Regions from separate parts of the Pseudoalteromonas sp. McH1-7 genome, predicted to be linked through region 1. Evidence: predicted binding sites of a transcription regulator. Region 1 holds the regulator's gene; each other region holds the start of a gene.
What was found. Region 1 encodes sigma-54, which starts transcription at its own class of promoters, with help from an activator protein. Its sites were predicted from a motif close to GTTGGCACGNNNNTNGNNT; they were not measured.
Positions count from the first base shown of each region.

Region 2: a site for sigma-54 is predicted at 1,957-1,975, ahead of glnA (glutamate--ammonia ligase). Genes of this name have one in related genera too.
Region 3: a site for sigma-54 is predicted at 1,426-1,444, ahead of HUZ36_RS17065 (LruC domain-containing protein). Genes of this name have one in related genera too.

Region 1 covers NZ_JABWPQ010000018.1:41,786-45,073, forward strand. Annotated here, with positions in the region: gene rapZ (RNase adapter RapZ) at 1-421, opposite strand, end outside; gene HUZ36_RS13525 (PTS sugar transporter subunit IIA) at 414-872, opposite strand; gene hpf (ribosome hibernation promoting factor) at 874-1,161, opposite strand; gene HUZ36_RS13535 (RNA polymerase factor sigma-54) at 1,191-2,690, opposite strand; gene lptB (LPS export ABC transporter ATP-binding protein) at 2,737-3,288, opposite strand, start outside.
Region 2 covers NZ_JABWPQ010000014.1:51,213-54,500, reverse strand. Annotated here, with positions in the region: gene HUZ36_RS11545 (DUF4124 domain-containing protein) at 1-80, opposite strand, end outside; gene glnA (glutamate--ammonia ligase) at 494-1,900, opposite strand; gene HUZ36_RS11535 (ABC transporter ATP-binding protein) at 2,832-3,288, opposite strand, start outside.
Region 3 covers NZ_JABWPQ010000025.1:81,292-84,579, forward strand. Annotated here, with positions in the region: gene HUZ36_RS17055 (WecB/TagA/CpsF family glycosyltransferase) at 1-213, opposite strand, end outside; gene HUZ36_RS17060 (hypothetical protein) at 400-1,134, opposite strand; gene HUZ36_RS17065 (LruC domain-containing protein) at 1,483-3,114, shown strand; gene HUZ36_RS17070 (hypothetical protein) at 3,127-3,288, shown strand, end outside.

The sequences.
Region 1 (3,288 bases):
TTAAGAAGTCAGCTCTAGTCGTCAATACATCTAACAGCTCACGCTCTTTTTTAATTGCAACGTCTAAAGGCAGGTTGTGTATTGATAATGGATGCAAACGGCGCGTTTCTGAAAAACGTTTAATGAGCGTCTGATCATCGCTGTCTAGATAAAACAGGATTGGTTTAGCAAAACCTGGTAAGTACTCGAGTATATCGTTGAACTCATCTTGTTCTTTGGGGAGGTTGCGGACATCGATACTAACAGCAACTTTGTTGTAGTTGTCAGAAACACTACGAACTAAAGAGGGGAGTAAATTAACCGGAATATTGTCGACACAATAGTAGCCTAAATCTTCTAATACTCGAAGTGCTACAGACTTACCAGAACCAGAACGGCCACTGATAATGATAAGCTCGAGTCCTTTTTCTTCATCACTCATCAAATTCACCTTGGATCACTGCATATAACTCATCGTCATTTTTCGCTTGCCTGAGCATTTTGCAAAATGACTTATTTTTGAGTGTATCAGCAATCGCAGCTAAGGTCTTTAAGTGTTGTTGATTATCTCCTTCAGGTACGATGAATGCGACAAAAATATCGACAGGCTGTTTGTCGATCGCCTCAAACGGGATCCCTTGTTCGCTTACCAAGACCATCGCCAGTATTTTATCAATACCTTCAAGTCGCCCATGAGGAATTGCGATCCCTTTACCTATACCTGTACTTCCCAGCTTTTCTCGTGCCATAAGGGCATCTAAGATAGTGTGCTGGCTGGTATCAGGGATTTGGCTATGCGCTAATTCGCTAATGTACTCGAGAATACGTTTTTTGCTACTAAAAAGGACCGCAGCTTTGCTACAGTCCTTATTCACTAATTCACTTAATTTCATTTTAGTGTCGAGTGAGCTTCTCTTTGTGTTTAATTACTTGACGGTCTAGTTTGTCAATCAGGCCATCAATTGCTGCATACATGTCTTGATGCTCTGTTGATGCAAATAGCTCGCCGCCATTTACGTGCAATGTTGCTTCTGCTTTTTGAACTAGTTTTTCGACATCAAGGATCACATGAACGTTATTGATATGATCAAAGTGCCTCTCAAGCTTCGCAAACTTGTTGGTGACATAATCTCTTAAAGAGTCAGTGATTTCTACATGGCGACCAGTTAAATTTAGTTGCATAAGCATTTTTCCTTCTTGTGTTTAACGTCTTATATCAAGCTTTTACGCTGATTTGACGGTGGAATGGCTAGGGATTCACGATATTTTGCAATCGTGCGTCTCGCTACCTTAATTCCTTGTTCAGCTAAAATATCTGCAATTTTGCTATCACTTAATGGTTTAGCAGTGTTTTCCGCAGCTATTAGCTTTTTGATGAGTGCTCGTATTGCTGTTGAGGAGCACTCACCTCCATTTTCGGTACTGACATGGCTTGAGAAGAAATACTTCAGCTCAAATATGCCCCTTGGTGTGTGCATGTACTTTTGGGTGGTGACACGAGAAATCGTAGATTCGTGCATATCAACCATCTCTGCGACATCGTTTAACACCATAGGTCTCATCGCTTCGGGGCCATGTTCAAAGAATGCCTGTTGTTGTTGCACAATGCAATTGGTAACTTTCAATAAAGTGTCATTGCGACTTTCTAAGCTCTTAATAAACCACTTTGCTTCTTGAAGGTGTGAGCGAATAAACTGGCTATCAGTACTCGATTTAGCAGTTCTCGACATCGCAGCGTAGTGGTCATTTACTCTAATCTTAGGCATCGCATCAGGGTTTAGCTCTACAACCCAGCGGCCTTTCACTTTTTTTACCGACACATCTGGAATAACGTATTCTGGTTCTTCATGAATAATACTCGCAGCTGGCTTAGGGTTAAGACTGTGGATCAGCGTCATAACTTCTTTTAGCTCAGCTTCTTTTAAGCGTGTTTTTTTCGCTAAGGTACGGTAATCACGGCTCGCAAGTAAATCAATGTGCTCGGTCAGGATCATCTTGGTTTCGGTGATCCACGGTGTGTCAGGTGCAAATTGATTTAACTGAATACATAAACATTCTTGCAAACTTCGTGCAGCAATACCGACAGGGTCAAACAACTGGATACGTTTAAGTACGGCTTCGACTTCATCCAACTCTACCGGCTCTTCACTGTTTTCATCATTGATACTTTCTAAAATATCTTCACAGGAAAGCGTTAAAATGCCAGACAGATCTACCGCTTCGATGATGGCAATAGCAATGGCTCTATCTGTTGGGCTAAATGGCGTAAGTTCTAACTGCCACATTAGGTAGTCGTGTAGTGATTCGGAAGTCTCTCCCTGGTAGACGTTATCATCATCAGGTAAAGGAGCTGCGCTTGATGCTGGTGCAGCACTCATATATTCATCCCAAGTCACATCCATGGCAAGATCATCACTAACCGTTTCTTTGCTCATGGCGGTATCTGAGTCCATTTCATACTCGCTGACAGGCGCTTCATCTGAGCTTTGCTGACTATCGTCCGTATTATTTTTATCTTGGCTTTGTTGTTCAGTACTTTCTGCGTCTGCGGTATCGCTTTCTTCCACTTCCAATAGTGGGTTGCTGTCCAACGCTTCTTGTATTTCTTGCTGTAGATCCAACGTACTAAGCTGCAACAGGCGTATGGCTTGTTGCAGTTGTGGAGTCATTGTAAGTTGCTGCCCCATGCGCAGCTGTAATGATTGCCTCATGTATCTCTAACAATCCCTTTTAACAGTTATTAATACTACGTCTTAACTATAGCTTGAATTGTTCGCCTAGGTAGACATCTCTTACGGTTTGATCCGCTAAAACATGTTCTGGCGTACCAGCGGCGATTAATTCACCGTGTGAAACGATGTAGGCTTTTTCACATACGTCCAGCGTTTCTCTTACATTGTGGTCGGTGATCAGTACACCGATCCCACGATTTTTAAGGTGCTCAATGATTGTCTTTATATCTAACACTGAAATTGGATCAACGCCAGCAAAAGGTTCATCTAACAAGATAAACTTAGGATTAGCGGCTAAAGCACGAGCAATTTCTACCCGTCTTCTCTCTCCTCCAGATAATGCCATCCCTTGAGAATCACGGATGTGTTGGATATTAAATTCATCCAACAACTCATTAAGCTGAGCTTCTCTTTCAACTTTAGACAAATCTTTGCGGGTTTCCAAAATAGCCATGAGGTTTTGATATACCGTTAGCTTCCTAAATATGGATGACTCTTGAGGTAAATATCCAATCCCTAGGCGTGCGCGACTGTGCATCGGGAGTAGGGTGATATCATCATCATCGATTTGTATAAA
Region 2 (3,288 bases), on a different contig from region 1:
GGGTTGGACTCGGCAGTAGCATCAATGCTTATTATGGTTAGCATCATGCTAACCGAAAAAAAAATACCCCACTGACGCACCACAACTCTCCAAACTACATAACTCATCATACTTTAGTATAGAGTACTTTGAATTGCGAGTTTAGGCTTATACTAATTAGCCTGAATACTTGCTCAATTTGAAGAAGTAAACCTGACGCTAACCGCGTTAAAACTTCTTCTTTAGAACAACTAAATAGCGAAATTATTGGTTAGTTATCGACAAGATTTTCTCGCTTCAAAATAGACCACTTAATTAAGCTAATTGGTATAATATGCTGAGTTTTTACTCATCAAATGCGATTTCGGCCGAATTTGATAGCGGTGAATAAAAAAGCCCGCATAAGCGGGCTTGAGAACACATATGATTAAGAGTGCCAGAAACACATAATGCGTTTAGGCTCTACAAGCTCAATATCTGCACATTGAGCCAAGTAGCAGGTTTACTACAGAGCTTATACGCTGTAGTACATTTCGAACTCAACAGGGTGAGTTGTCATGTTTAATTTTTCAACTTCTTTTGACTTAAGCGTGATGTAAGCGTCAATTAAGTCGTCAGTGAATACGCCACCTTGAGTTAAGAACTCGCGGTCAGCATCTAGCGCAGCAAGTGCTTCATCAAGTGAAGCCGCAACGGTAGGGATCTCAGCTGCTTCTTCTGCTGGCAAGTCATATAAATCTTTATCCATTGCATCACCAGGGTGGATCTTATTCTTGATACCATCTAGGCCAGCCATTAACATTGCAGAGAAAGCAAGGTATGGGTTTGCAGTTGGATCTGGGAAGCGTACCTCAATACGACGCGCTTTTTCTGATGGCACCACTGGAATACGGATTGATGCAGAGCGGTTACGTGCAGAGTATGCAAGCATTACTGGCGCTTCAAATCCTGGTACTAAACGCTTGTATGAGTTAGTTGATGCGTTAGCAAAGGCGTTTATTGCTTTAGCGTGCTTGATGATACCGCCGATGTAATAAAGTGCATCTTCAGATAGACCGCCGTATTTATCGCCAGCAAAAATGTTTTTACCATCTTTAGCTAATGATTGGTGGCAGTGCATCCCTGAACCGTTATCGCCAACAATAGGTTTAGGCATAAACGTTGCTGTTTTGCCGTATAGATGTGCCATGTTGTGAATAACATACTTCATTTCTTGGATTTCATCTGCTTTTAGCACCATAGTGTTAAAGCGAGTTGCAATCTCATTTTGGCCAGCGGTTGCCACTTCATGGTGGTGCGCTTCAACTACCTGACCCATTTCTTCTAACACGAGGCAAGTAGCGCTACGCCAGTCTTGCGAAGAGTCAACAGGTGCAACTGGGAAGTAGCCGCCCTTAACACCTGGGCGATGACCTGTGTTGCCACCTTCGTAATCTTTGTCCGAGTTCCAACATGCTTCTTCTGCATCGATTTTATACATTGAACCAGACATGTCTGTTTTAAACTTAACATCGTCAAATAAGAAAAATTCTGGCTCTGGACCGAATAAAACCGTATCTGCGATACCCGTTGAGCGCATGTATTCTTCAGCGCGCTTTGATACTGAGCGAGGGTCGCGCTCGTAGCCTTGATGTGTATTTGGCTCAACCACGTCACAACGTACAATAAGGGTTGTTTCTTCTGCGAATGGGTCTAGCTTTGCGCTTTGTGCATCAGGCATAAGCACCATGTCAGATTCGTTGATGCCTTTCCAACCAGCAATAGATGAGCCGTCAAACATCTTGCCGTCTTCAAAGAAATCTTCATCGGCTTGATGGTGTGGGATAGATACGTGTTGTTCTTTACCTTTTGTATCAGTAAAACGTAAATCAACAAATTTTACGTCGTGCTCTTTAATAAAATCTAAAACCGATTGTGACATGTGTCCTCCGACTCGTTGGGTTATTTTGCTGCAATGTACTGCAATTGAACACAGATAAGCTTGATCTGTGCCAAAGTTTTATCAGTATGATAAGTAAAGGCTTTTTAAGTATTTCATGACGTGTCAATTGTTGTGTTGCACCAAATTGGTGCTCTGTTGCTACACGGTGGTGCGCAAGTGTAGTGCTGTTCGTTCCATGCCTTTATTACTTTTACCTATAAATGAATGTGGGTGCTGGCTTTCGCTGTGAGTAACGACCTATTCTGTAATTACCGCCGTTCTCTATCAATTTGCTTTGTAGCACGCTGCTAATTTCGAATTCAGATTAGTTTAAGAACCTCTGTTAGGCAAAATGATTGGGCTGATATTTTGATAAAAAGTGCAACATGCGACTTCATTACTACTGGTCTCAAGGAGTAACGAGATCAGTGTGAAATCGCTACATCCTACTGTGTCTCTGATCTATAAAGCGGCTTTAGGAGCCTTAGCGCCGTTTAGCATTTGGGTAGGGTGGGCAGCGCTTAATTAGCGTGTCTGCTGCGCAGCCCCACATAGATGTGGGGGAAGGTGACTTTGCATGAGCACCAAGTTTTTATCATCTGACTCACATAAAATAACTATGCTACGCAAGCTCTGCCTTGCATTGATACCAAGTAAACTGATGCGACAATAATACCAATTTGACTTAATACTTGCTCAATTTGAAGGAGTCAATCTGGCGCTAACAGCGTTAAAAATTTCTTATTTAGAACAACTAAATAGCAAAATTTTTGCTTTGCTTACACGGAGGTAGGTACCTTGGCGATAGCAGGACGCGGTAGCGGGGTTATCGACAAGATTTTCTCGCCTCAACATAGACCACTTAATTAAGAAAATTGGTATTACCCAGCACGCATGCCCGTGCTGAGATACTTTTGATTTCCGAATACTTTTAAAACGCATCAACCAGTGTAGGGTGAGCTGTTTGCGCTTGTGGAGCCAGTATCTTTCCATCTAACAGATGTAGCTTGCGTGTTGCCATATCTGCATACCTGGGATCGTGCGTTACCATGCATAGTGTTGTGCCTTCCAAGTTTAGTGTTTTAAGCATATCCATTACCGCATCCCCATTTTTAGAATCGAGGTTACCTGTCGGCTCATCCACAAGCAGTAAAGCAGGGTTACCTACCAAGGCTCTGGCAATCGCTATCCGCTGCTGTTGTCCACCAGATAATTGATTAGGGCGGTGCTTTGTACGATGTGCCATATCGACTTTTGTTAGGCAGCTCATTACCGCTTGGTCAATGTCCGAGTTACTCATTGGGTTTTGACGGTAGCGTAATGGTAGCGCAATATTGTCATACACAGAGAGTTCGTCGATTAGATTAAAAGACTGAAATATAAATCCA
Region 3 (3,288 bases), on a different contig from region 1:
GCCTTTACTCCACTGGTACAACTCTACCCTACATCCACTTATGTCCATCCAAGATCTTTTCTTTATCGGTGCACAAAAGAATAAAACCGCTATGACCACATTAACGGCATATAGAGGCATAAGGAGTACCAGTAGCAAAGAAGCTATCATCACCGCGAATATGCGTGTGCTTTTTGAACTAGAGACTTGAGTTTCAAAATCTAAGACTTTCATAATCCACCTCAGTGTGGTTTGCTTTTTCTTAGTTTTGCGATTACCGTGCCAAACCTATAACTCACTGTTTATAAATAAAAATAGATAAATATCAGAGTAAATTTGTTGCAAAATGCAAAAGCAATTCCGAATTAAAAAATGAAATTAAAAAACAAATACCAGATAACAAAAGAGGCCTATAGGGCCTCAGGAAAAGTGTTTGTACTCGGAAATGACACGATGGAATAATATCGGAATGCGTTCTTTTACCGTTTTTAATTTAAGCGGCATTTCTGACTTATTATTTAAATTGCAGTGGAGCAGTAGCTTTGAAAGCTTAAATATTAATTTGTGAAATAATCGGTCGACTACTGAATTTTTCATCGGTCCGTAATTATAATGTCTAATATAGTCTGAACACTGTGGGCTTTTAGTGTTATTCCATTTTTCGTTTAATAGCTCAAGTCCATCACAATTTTTCGCAAAGTGAATGACATGACCATTTTCTCCCCACCCTACTGACTCAATATCGACAACAGGCTCAGTGATAGCGTTGATAATACTATCGAGCCACAACAACGCTTCGGGGCAGGCCTTCATTAACATCACCCCTGAGTTTAGCCTGCCGCTATAACCATTTGCCATAAACAAAAACTTATCAGGCTTAATAACACTCGATAGGTTGGGGCAAGAGTCTTGAATGTAAGCGTCGGCATCGACAAACAACACATAATCATAGCCAGCCGACAGCGCTGAGCGTAATAGATACAGCTTTAACCAGCAGCACTCCGCACCAAGATTTGTCACCCAAGGCTTTGTGATCACAGTGTAGTCGTACCCCATGCGCTCAGCGTAACGCCGCTGGCTTGCAAGATGGCGGCGGTATCGAATTTGATAACCATTCAAAGCTATGCTGAATATTAGTATGTTGTCGTTTGTCATAGATCACCTCCAAGGTGATATAAAGGTATGCAAATACCACTCCAGCTGCCAATAACAAACCTTTCGAACAAAACAAAATACAGTAACAAACTGATTTAAAATACTTTTATTATTTCTGACTTCAAACAAACTCAATAACTAGAGTCGCAATACAGAAAGCTAATTGACACTCTTCATGACTTTCTAATCTTTTTCACCATTGTGCAAACCACACTGCGCTGCAAAATGCGAAAAATTCAGATTACAAGCACACTAGAAGAGGTAAACGCCTAATAATTATAAGCTTTTCATTTTGGCATGATAACTGCGTTGTGAGTCGTATCTCCATTCATGCCCACGGAGGCAATTATGAAAAATAGGTCTTTATTACCGCAGTCGTTGTTTGTTGCAAGCACACTATGCGTGAGCACAGCATCTCTTTCAGTAGAGCAGCAAGGCGGTAACTACGTATGGCAATTCAACTCTGGCCAATCTTGGCCACTAGGCTATAACCAAAACACCGGAAAGCCTGATCAACTTACCTACAACCGCGGGGAATACACGCCAGAATTTTTTCAGCGGATCGCCAATGCACTCCCTGAAAGTCGAGTAAACGAGGCTTTTATCACTGGCGACCAAGGTTCAACAATCCACCTATCTGAGGATGCAGAAGTATTTATCACATTCATTCACGAAGGCGCTGGTTACAAAAACTCATTCGGCTACTTTACGTTTGACCCAGAGAATCCACCACAGTCACCGGAAGAAGTGCAAGAAACCATCGTCTTTCCCAACCTCAGCTATCCACATTTAACCAATGGACACCGGGTAAGTATTGGTGAGTTTCCTGCCGGTACTAGTATTGGCTTTTTTATCGCTGCCAATGGCTTTTGGTATTACACTGGAGTTAAACCATTCAGGGTTCCCTACTACTACTCCTTATCTAACTTAAATCCAGAAGCTGATGAGTCTCTCAAGCAGCACTGTGTGTTACTCTATGACGAGGAGCAGGATGAAGTCGTAATAGGCTTTGAAGACTTACCAAGAACATGGGGTGACAACGACTTTAACGACGCTCTGTTCAGTGTGAAAAGCTCTCCCGCTAGTGCTATTGCTGCCACAAATCTAAACCCCATGCCGGAGTCGAACGACAGTGATGCAGATGGCGTGCCTGATGACCAAGATGAATTTCCAAACGATTATGATCGTGTATCCAGCCAGTATTTCCCATCAGAATCGGGTATAGCAACTTTCGCATTTGAAGATAATTGGCCAAATCGCGGCGATCATGACCTCAACGATTTAGTGGTTAAACAGCAAATCCGTATAACTTATGATGCTGACAATCAAGTTAGCGGCTTTATTTTAAATGGCTTTATAACAGCCAGAGGGGCAGCTAACAATAACGGATTTGGATTGAGGTTGATGGATTCAGAGCCAGGTTTAATTGGAGAAGCAAGTATCCAAATAGATGGGCAAACTTATGAAAAACGCGCAGAAGAATATCAATCAAATGCAGTTATTACACTTTGGCGCAATACTCATGTGTTTACGACAACTGGACAATCAGGCAGTTGCTCCCACTTTAACACGGTCATGAGCTGTGACAACTTCAGCCCAGTACCATTTACACTAGATGTAAAGTTCGACTACAGCATTTCCGCTTTGGCTTTGGCAGACTTCGACTTTTTCTTATATCGCAGTTGGGATCGCTCGTGGGAAGTACATATGGCTGATTATCCACCCACTGACTTATTTGACGATAGTCGACTTGGTAGAAAAGATGATACCTCAGATGCTGCCAGTGGTCGCTACTTTAGAACAGCTGAAAACCTATCTTGGGGATTAATGATCAGTGAAGACTGGAATTACCCAAGAGAATATATTGATGTTGTTTGGGCTTATCCAGACTATGAGCTGTGGGTCGAGAGCAATGGTGAACAGGCACAAGATTGGTATCTCACCAACGAAAGAACAACACATACGTATAGTGAACAGTAATCGGAGGCTGTGATGAAAATACATAACCAACAGACAAAATTATTTATGCTCGTAAGCTTGGCACTACTTGGATGCAGTGACGGCGATACAAACAACGAAACTGAGATGAAAACAGCATCTCAACCTGTTTCTCAAATTAAAACCAACCAGTATGAGCCGGATCCCATGCTGCTA